2 regions of the Bradyrhizobium amphicarpaeae genome follow, and region 2 is predicted to be linked to the other one. Evidence: riboswitches for the same ligand, from Rfam matches in the RefSeq annotation. Region 2 holds a riboswitch; the other holds the start of a gene.
What was found. Region 2 has a riboswitch for cobalamin ahead of CIT40_RS12525 (DUF1636 family protein). Riboswitches for the same ligand answer to the same signal wherever they lie in the genome.
Positions count from the first base shown of each region.

Region 1: another riboswitch for cobalamin. It lies ahead of CIT40_RS18065 (TonB-dependent receptor); the one in region 2 lies ahead of CIT40_RS12525 (DUF1636 family protein).

Region 1 is NZ_CP029426.2:3,884,842-3,889,443, reverse strand. It holds gene CIT40_RS18075 (ATP-binding protein) at 1-2,066, shown strand, start outside; gene CIT40_RS18070 (response regulator) at 2,063-2,500, shown strand; cobalamin riboswitch at 2,529-2,742, shown strand; gene CIT40_RS18065 (TonB-dependent receptor) at 2,857-4,602, shown strand, end outside.
Region 2 is NZ_CP029426.2:2,746,252-2,750,853, forward strand. It holds gene CIT40_RS12515 (cobyric acid synthase) at 1-541, opposite strand, end outside; gene cobO (cob(I)yrinic acid a,c-diamide adenosyltransferase) at 763-1,398, opposite strand; cobalamin riboswitch at 1,439-1,655, shown strand; gene CIT40_RS12525 (DUF1636 family protein) at 1,749-2,123, shown strand; gene cobW (cobalamin biosynthesis protein CobW) at 2,120-3,154, shown strand; gene cobN (cobaltochelatase subunit CobN) at 3,154-4,602, shown strand, end outside.

The DNA of each region.
Region 1 (4,602 bases), 1.1 Mb from region 2:
ATCTTGCCGCGTTTACTGCCGAACTCGCCTCGAACTTCCGCTCGGCGACCGATCGGGCCGGGTTGCGGCTGATCATCACCTGTCCGGTGCTGCCGCACGATGTCCATGTCGACCGCGAGATGTGGGAGAAGATCGTCCTCAACCTGATGTCCAACGCGTTCAAGTTCACCTTCGAGGGCGAGATCGCGGTCGAGATCGGCACCAGCGCCGACGGCAAGTCCGCCGAATTGCGCGTGCGTGACACCGGCACGGGTATCCCATCGGACGAACTGCCGCATCTGTTCGAGCGCTTTCATCGCATCGAGGGAGCGAAGGGACGCACGTTCGAGGGCAGCGGTATTGGGCTTGCGCTGGTGCACGAGCTGATCAAGCAGCACGGCGGCGCCATCACCGTCGCGAGCGAGTTCGGCCGCGGCAGCGTTTTCACTGTTACGATCCCGTTCGGATCGGCTCATCTGCCGGCAGAACGTGTTGCCGACCGCCTTGCGACGACGCTGACGACCGGAAGCGGCGTCGAAGCCTATGTCCAGGAGGCGCTGCGCTGGCTGCCGCAGGATGAGGGCGCCACGGATCTGCGCGGTGATCTCACGCTGGAGAGCGCGAGTGAGACGCCGGACGCCTCGACACGTGGCAGCGGCGAGCGCATCATCCTCGCGGACGACAACACCGATCTGCGCAACTACGTCAAGCGTCTGCTCGAAGCCCGGGGCTACCGGGTGGAGGCCTTCGCCGACGGGCAGGGCGCGCTGGAGGCCGCGAGGCACCATCGGCCCGACCTCATCCTGTCCGACGTCATGATGCCTCGCCTCGACGGCATCGGGCTGCTGGAGGCGCTCCGCAGCGACGAGAATCTGCGCGGGTCGCCCGTCATCCTGTTGTCGGCGCGCGCCGGCGAAGAGGCCCGCGTCGAGGGGCTGGAGGCCGGCGCCGACGACTACGTCAACAAGCCGTTCTCGGCGCGCGAATTGTTGGCGCGGGTGCGCGCCAATTTGCAGCTGGCGCGCATTCGCAGGGATGCCGAGGAGATCCAGCGCCGCCAGGCCGCGCGGCTGGAGGCTGTCGTCAGCACCGTGCCGACCGCGGTCTGGTTCACCTACGACCGCGAAGCGAAGCGCGTGTTCGGCAATGCCTATGGAGCGCGGCTATTGCGGGTACGGCCTGATGCCAACATGTCGCTGTCGGCGCGCGAGGGCGACCGTCCGGCCTGCCGCGTCCTTCGCGATCGCGTCCCGGTCGAAACGTCCGAACTGCCGCTCCACCGCGCGGCCCGCGGCGAGGAAGTCGCCGGCGAGGAGCTCGAGCTCCGCTTCGATGACGGCTCCTCGGTCACCGCGATCTTCCAGGCGTCTCCGATCGTCGACGCCGCCGGTGTATTCCAGGGCGCGGTTTGTGCGGCCATCGACATCACCGAGCGCAAGCGCCAGGAGCGCCATCGCGAACTGCTGGTCAATGAGCTCAATCACCGCGTCAAGAACACGCTGACGACAGTGCAGTCGTTCGCGCTCCAGACCCTGCGCAACGCATCGAGCCTGACGGAGGGGCGCAGGGCGTTCGATGCGCGATTGATCGCCTTGTCGAAGGCACACGATGTGCTGGTCAGGGAAAATTGGGAGGCGGCGGAGCTGAGAGAGGTCGTGACCGAGGCTCTCGCCGCGCATGCCGAGCCGGAGAGTGCGAGGCTCAATTTCGGCGGGCCGGATCTGCGCATGCGGCCTTCGGCTGCACTGGCCATCTCGATGGCGCTGCACGAGCTTGCGACCAACGCCGTCAAGCATGGCGCCCTGTCGAACGGCTCGGGAACCGTCGACCTCGCCTGGAAGGTCGATGATCGTTTCGAGTTGTGCTGGACCGAGCTGGGCGGTCCCGCCGTGGTCCCGCCGTCGCGGCGCGGGTTCGGCACCCGCCTGATTCAGCAAGGGCTGTCGCACGAATTCGGCGGCGCCGACGTCGATCTGCGCTTCGCGCCCGAAGGCGTCGTTTGCGTCATTCGCGCGCAGCTGCATGAAATCCGCGCCACCCTGGGCGGATTAGATATCGCAACAATGGCTGCCGGGAGGCCCTCATGAAACCTGAAACCGATCTCGCTGGCCAGCGGGTCTTCGTCGTGGAAGACGAGTCGCTTGTGATGATGCTGCTCGAGGATTCCCTTGTCGATGCCGGCTGCGAGATCGCGGGCATGGCCTCGCGCGTCGATGACGCGCTCGCGAAGGCGGCTGCGCTCTCGTATGATGTTGCGGTCCTCGACGTCAACCTCAACGGGCGGCAGACTTTCGAGGTCGCGCGCTGTATCGCCGAACGCGGCATACCTTACGTGTTCGCCACCGGTTACGGTCCGGCGAGCTTGCTTGCGGACTTCCGCCACGTTCCGATCCTGCAGAAGCCGTTTCAGCAACAGGACCTGGAGACCGCGCTCCGCCAGGCTCTAGCGGCGCAGAGCGAGCGGAACGAAACCGCTCCCCCCGGCGAGCTTCCGGCCACGCAGACCTGTCCCTTGGCGTAGCCGTCGATTGACTCGCCGAGGCGTTGGCCCCTAAATGACCGGCGACGGTTCTCCTCACGGAGATCAAAAGGGAATGTGGTGCGGGACGTCCCATCGCCGGGACTTGTCTCAACGCCGCGGCTGCCCCCGCAACTGTAAGCGGTGAATCTTTCGTCTCATGCCACTGGGAAACTCGGTCCTGGGAAGGCGACGCAAGGTAACGACCCGCGAGCCAGGAGACCTGCCGTCAGCCGTGGTCACACGCGAAGATGTCGGTCGGGGAGTACAGACATCGGCTTCACCGGAGCAATCCATGGCTCTGCCGTGAAACCTCGTTCGCTGTGACGTGCCACTGACGTCATACCGAGGTTGCCATCGTGTCCCGTGTCGTTCCTGCCGCCAGGCGCCTTGCCGCCGGCCTGCTCGCATCGGTTTCCTTGCCTTCGCTCGATCTGTCTCCCGCCTTCGCCGAGCGGGTCTTGGCCGAGCAGCTGCCACCAATCGAAGTGACCCAGCCCTCCGATCAGAACCGCACGCGCGCAAGGGCAACCGGTGACGGCGAGGCGACCAGGCGCCGGGCGACGGCGGATGTCGCGCCGACGCGACATGGCGCCGGCTCATCCGGCACCGGCGGTGAGGCTGCCGCCGGTAACGGCGGCATCGTCGGGGCCGCCACGACCGTCATCACGGCCGCGGATATCGCGCATTCGCCGTCGCAGACGCTTGCCGAGATCATTGCGACGCAGACGCCGGGCGCCCAGATCACGACGTTCTATGGCGGCCCGATCGCTGCCAAGACCGGCGTGGACCTGCGCGGCTTCGGCGCCTTCGCCACCGCCAATACACTGGTGCTGGTCAACGGCCGGCGGCTGAACGACGTCGACATGGCACAGGTGGACCTCTCCACCATCCCGCTCAATTCCATCGAGCGCATCGAGGTCACGCGCGGCAATTCCGGCGCGGTGCTCTACGGCGACAATGCGGTCGGCGGCGTGATCAACATCGTCACCAAAAATGGCGTCGGCGGACCGCCCGTGAGCGCGCGCATCGAGGCCGGCTTCGGCTCGTTCAACACCCGGCTCGGCAATGTCTCGACCTCGCTCAATTCCGGCCCGTGGTCGACCTCGGTTTACGGCAATACGGTCAGGACCGACGGCTACCGCGACAACAACCGCTATTCACAGCAGAACGGCGTCGGTAATCTCAACTACACCACGCCCGGACTGACCGCGTTTCTCACCGTCACCGGCGACAATCAGGAGCTGCGGCTGCCGGGTGGCCGCACCGTCGATCCCTCGATCGGTCTCGACGAGCTCGCGACCAACAGGCGCGGGACCAGCACGCCATTCAACTACGCCAACCAGCAAGGCTTCAGCGCAACGGCCGGCTTCACCAGGACCCTGGTCAACGGCGTCGATCTCATCGTCGATGGCGGCGTGCGTGACAAGAAGCAGCAGAGCGCGTTCTTCTCCAGCCCGGCGCCGGTTCCGGCCTTCTTCACGTCGACCTATGTCGGCTCCCATCTGACGAATTGGTCGATCACGCCGCGGCTCAGCGTGAAGAGCCTGCTGCTCGGCATGCCGTCGCAGCTTCTGACCGGCATCGACTATTACGATGCGAGCTTTGAGCAGAACCGCGGCGCCGGGCAGGGGCTCGCCGCCTGGCACAATTACGACCTCAGGCAGCAGACGGTCGCGGGTTATTTCCAGCACACCTTGGGTGTAGCGCCCACCACCGACGTCTCCTACGGCGCGCGGGTGCAGACCATCAGCCTTGCGGCACGCGACAATTTCGACCCCGCCGCGCCGTTCAACGCCGACATCGGCGCGCTGCCGCTGACGAGCAGCGAGACCCAATATGCGCTGCATCTCGGGGCCGAGCATCGCCTCAATGACATGGTCTCGCTGTTCGGCCGCGCCGCGCGCGCCTTCCGCACGCCGGACGTCGACGAGCGGCTGTCGTCGGGGCCTTCGTTCGATCCCTTGACCTTCGCTTCAATTCCGCAAACCTTCCAGCTCAAGACCCAGACCTCTCAGGACATCGAGGGCGGGCTGCGCATCAAGGGCGGCGGGTTGCAGCTGCAGAGCAGTCTCTACCTGATGGATCTCACCAACGAGGTCCAT
Region 2 (4,602 bases):
CCGTCTTGATGCCGACCAGTTGGGCGATGACGCCGCCGCGGTCGATGTCGCCGACCAGCACGACCGGAACATCCGCCTTGCGCGCAAAGCCCATATTGGCGATGTCGGACTTGCGTAGATTCACCTCGGCCGGACTGCCGGCGCCTTCGACCAGCACCAGATCAGATCGCGCCTTCAGCCGCTCGAAACTTTCCAGCACCGCGCCCATCAGCGAGGGCTTCATCGCCGCGTAGTCGCGCGCCCGCGCGGTTGCGATGCGCTTTCCGTGGACGATCACCTGCGCGCCGACATCGGTCTCGGGCTTGAGCAGCACCGGGTTCATGTCGGTGTGCGGCTCGACGCCGGCGGCCAGCGCCTGCAGCGCCTGGGCGCGGCCGATCTCACCGCCATCGATGGTGACGGCTGCATTGTTCGACATGTTCTGCGGCTTGAAAGGCAGCACGCGCAGGCCGCGCCGCGTGAAGGCCCTCGCGAGGCCGGCGACAATGAGCGATTTGCCCACGTCCGAGCCGGCCCCCTGGATCATCAATGCGCGTGCCATCGGCGTCTTCTAATGCGGAACGGGATTGGGTTGAATCAAGCGGCTGCGCGCTTGGTGCACCTCTCCCGCTCGCGGGAGAGGTCGCGCCGAAGGCGCGGGTGAGGGCTTTCTCCTCTTGGGGGTTCTCGATTGCGGAGACACCCTCTCCCCAGCCCTCCCCCGCAAGCGGGGGAGGGAGCACACTTCCCTCGGCGCAGCATTTGAATTCAATCTCATCGGCTTCAGAACTCGACGCCGGCCTGCGCCTTGATGCCGGAGCGGAAGGGGTGCTTGACCAGCGTCATTTCGGTGACGAGATCGGCGATCTCGATCAACTCGTCCTTGGCGTTGCGGCCGGTGAGCACGACATGCGTCATCTCGGGCTTCGAGGTGGTCAGGAACTCGACGACTTCCGCGATGTCGAGATAGTCGTAGCGCAGCGCGATGTTGATCTCGTCGAGCACGACCATGCGCAAGCTCTCGTCGAGGATCAGCTCCTTGGCTTTCTCCCAGCCGGCGCGGGCGGCTGCGATGTCGCGGGCGCGGTCTTGCGTCTCCCAGGTGAATCCCTCGCCCATGGCGTGGAACTGGCAGAGATCGCCGAAATGGCCGGTGAGCAGGCGCCGCTCGCCGGTATCCCAGGCGCCCTTGATGAACTGCACGACCGCGCAGGGGAAGCCATGGGCGACGCAGCGAACGATCATGCCGAAGGCCGAGGAGGACTTGCCCTTGCCGGCGCCGGTGTGGACGATGATCAGGCCCTTTTCGCCGCTCTTGGTCGCCATGATCTTGTCGCGGGCGGCCTTCTTCTTCGCCATTTTCGTGGCGTGCCTGACGTCGCTATCATCGACCGTTTTCGTATCCGGTTCAGGCGTCATCGGTCCCGGTCCTTCGGCTTGACAAGTGGCGGCCACCGGCAAATGGTGGCCGGGCGTTGGTTCCTGTCCTATGACAGGCGAAGAGGGAATGCGATAGGGTCCGAATCGGCAAGATTTTGGTCCAAAATGCAGCCGCCCCCGCGACCGTGACCGGAGAGATGCCCGAAGCCACTGATCCCCTGGGATCGGGAAGGCGGGGATCGAAGGGGAAACCCTGCTCCGCAAGCCGGGAGACCTGCCAGCGCAACGAGTTTTGGACCGGCGGACGGGGTGTTCCGCGACGGGGAAGCAGGCCTTCGGAAGAATGGTCCGTGCGCCTCATCGCCTCCGCCGTTTAATCTGGAAGAGCGATGACCGTCACACTTCACGTTTGCATCACCTGCCGCGCCGGCGAGACGCCGGGCGAAGGCGAGACCACGCCCGGCAAGCGCCTGCTTGGCGCGATCCTCGAGGCCGGCGTGCCCGAGGGCGTCGATGTGGTTCCGGTCGAATGCCTGTCGGCCTGCAGCCAGGGCTGCTCGGTCGCACTCAGCGCGCCCGGCCGCTGGTCCTATGTCTACGGCCGCCTGTCCGAGACGAACGCGCAGGACGTGGTCACGGGCGCAGCCGCCTATGCCGCCGCACCGGACGGGCTCGTGCCGTGGCGCAGCCGTCCCGAAATCTTCCGCAAGCAGTCGCTTGCGCGCATTCCCCCTGTTGCCGTCGTGCCGGAGGCCGCCGAATGAGTTCGCTCGCAAAAGTCCCGGTGACTGTGGTCACCGGTTTCCTCGGCTCCGGCAAGACGACGCTGATCCAGCATCTGCTCAGCAATGCCAACGGCAAGAAGCTCGCGGTGCTCGTCAACGAGTTCGGCAGCGAGGGCGTGGATGGCGAGATCCTGAAGTCCTGCGCCGACGCGAACTGCCCGGAGGAGAACATCATCGAGCTCGCCAATGGCTGCATCTGCTGCACCGTTGCCGACGATTTCATTCCGACCATGGAGAAACTGCTGGCGCGGCCGGTGCGGCCCGATCATATCCTGATCGAGACCTCGGGTCTGGCGCTGCCCAAGCCGCTGCTGAAGGCGTTCGACTGGCCGGAGATCCGCTCGCGCATCACGGTCGACGGCGTCATCGCGCTCGCCGATGCCGAAGCCGTTGCGGCGGGCCGCTTCGCGCCCGATCCGGCTGCGGTGGAAGCACAACGCGCGGCGGATGAAAGTCTCGATCACGAGACGCCGCTGTCGGAAGTGTTCGAGGACCAGATCGCCTGCGCCGATATCGTGCTGCTGACCAAGGCCGATCTCGCGGGCGCCGCCGGCATCGAAGCCGCCAAGGCCGCGATCACCGCCGAGATGCCGCGCCGCGTGCCGATGCTGGCCGTCACCGACGGCGCCATCGATGCGCGCCTCATCCTCGGCCTCGGCGCTGCCGCGGAGAACGATCTCGCGGCGCGTCCCTCGCATCATGATGGCGAAGACGAACACGAGCATGATGATTTCAATTCGGTGGTGATCGATCTTCCCGAGGTGACCGACGTCGATGCGCTGGTCGCATCCGTTCAGCGGCTGGCGCGCGAGCAGAACGTGCTGCGCGCCAAGGGTTATATCGCGGTCGCGGGCAAGCCTATGAGGCTGCTGCTTCAGGCGGTCGGCGAGCGCGTGCGCCACCAGTTCGACAAGCCATGGGGAGCGGGCATCAGGCAGTCGAAGCTCGTCGTGATCGGCGAACACGGCGATATCGACGAGGCCGCGATCAAGGCGGGATTGGGAGTCTGATGCACGTCGTTTTCCGCGAGAGCCGCGGTCTCGAGGAGACCGCGACGCCAAGGGACATCGGCCAGGACCCGGCCGATCTCGTGGTGCTCTCGTATTCGGATTCCGATCTCGCTGCGTTCGCGGCCGGTTGGCGGCGCGGCCGCGATAGCCTGCCGACGCTGCGGCTTGCGAACCTTGCTGAGCTGCGTCATCCGCTTTCGGTGGACACTTATGTCGAGCGGACACTGTCGCGGGCGCGTGGCATTCTGGTGCGGCTGATCGGCGGCGAGTCCTATTGGGCGTACGGCCTCGCGGCTCTTCAGCAACTCGCGAAGGATCGCAATATCGTGCTGGCCGTGCTGCCGGCCGACGGCCGCGACGACGTCAGGCTCGATGCGTATTCGACCCTGCCGGTCTCGACGCTGCGGCGGCTGAAGGTGCTCTGCGACACCGGCGGCCCGGTGGCCGCGCAAGCGGCGATTGCGCAGCTTGCGCTGGCTTCGGGCCTCTATGCCGGGCCTGTCATCGGCGAGACGACCGTGCCCGAGATGGGCTTTTACGATCCCGCGCGCGGCGTCATCGCTGCGCCGGTGGGCGGCGACGGCAGGCCGCGCGCGCTGGTGACGTTCTATCGCTCCTACCTCACAGCCGCGGATACCGGTCCGGTCGATGCGCTGATCGCAGCGCTGCGTGAGGAGGGATTCGACGCCTGCGGCGCGTTCGTCACCTCGCTGAAGGCCCCGGGCGTTGCGGATTGGTTGCGGGCGCATCTCGCGCAACATCCTCCGGCTGCGATCGTCAACGCGACGGCGTTCTCGGCCCTGGGCGATGACGGAACGACGCCGTTCGACGCCGCGTCATGTCCCGTGTTCCAGGTCGCGCTCTCGTCGGCCCGGCGCGAAGACTGGGCGGAGTCGTTGCGCGGCCTGTCGCCCGGCGATCTCGCGATGCATGTGGTGCTGCCCGAGATCGACGGCCGGCTGTTCGCGGGCGTGGTGAGTTTCAAATCGGCCGCGCAGCGCGATCCCGATCTGCAATTTTCGCATCTTGCGCACAGGGCGGATGAAGAGCGCGTGAAGGCCATCGCCGCCCGCGTCGCGGCCTGGCGGCGGCTCGCGGAGACGCCGGCTGCAGACAAGAAGCTGGCGATCGTGCTCTCGAACTATCCGGGGCGACCGCACCAGATCGCGCACGCCGTCGGGCTCGATGCGCTGGCTTCGGTCGAAGCCCTGGTGTCCGATCTGGCGGCAGCCGGCTATGGTCTCACGCCGGTCCACGCACTTGGCGAGACGCTGCTGAAGCAGAGCTTGATCTGGAACGTCGCAGACTATCGCGCCGCGCTCGCGCGCCTGCCGCAAGCATTGCAGGATGATCTCGCGCAGGCCTGGGGTGCGCCGGAGAGTGATCCGTGTTGCCGCAATGGCGAGTTCCACTTCGCGGCTGTCGCATGCGGCCGCTCGATTGTCGCG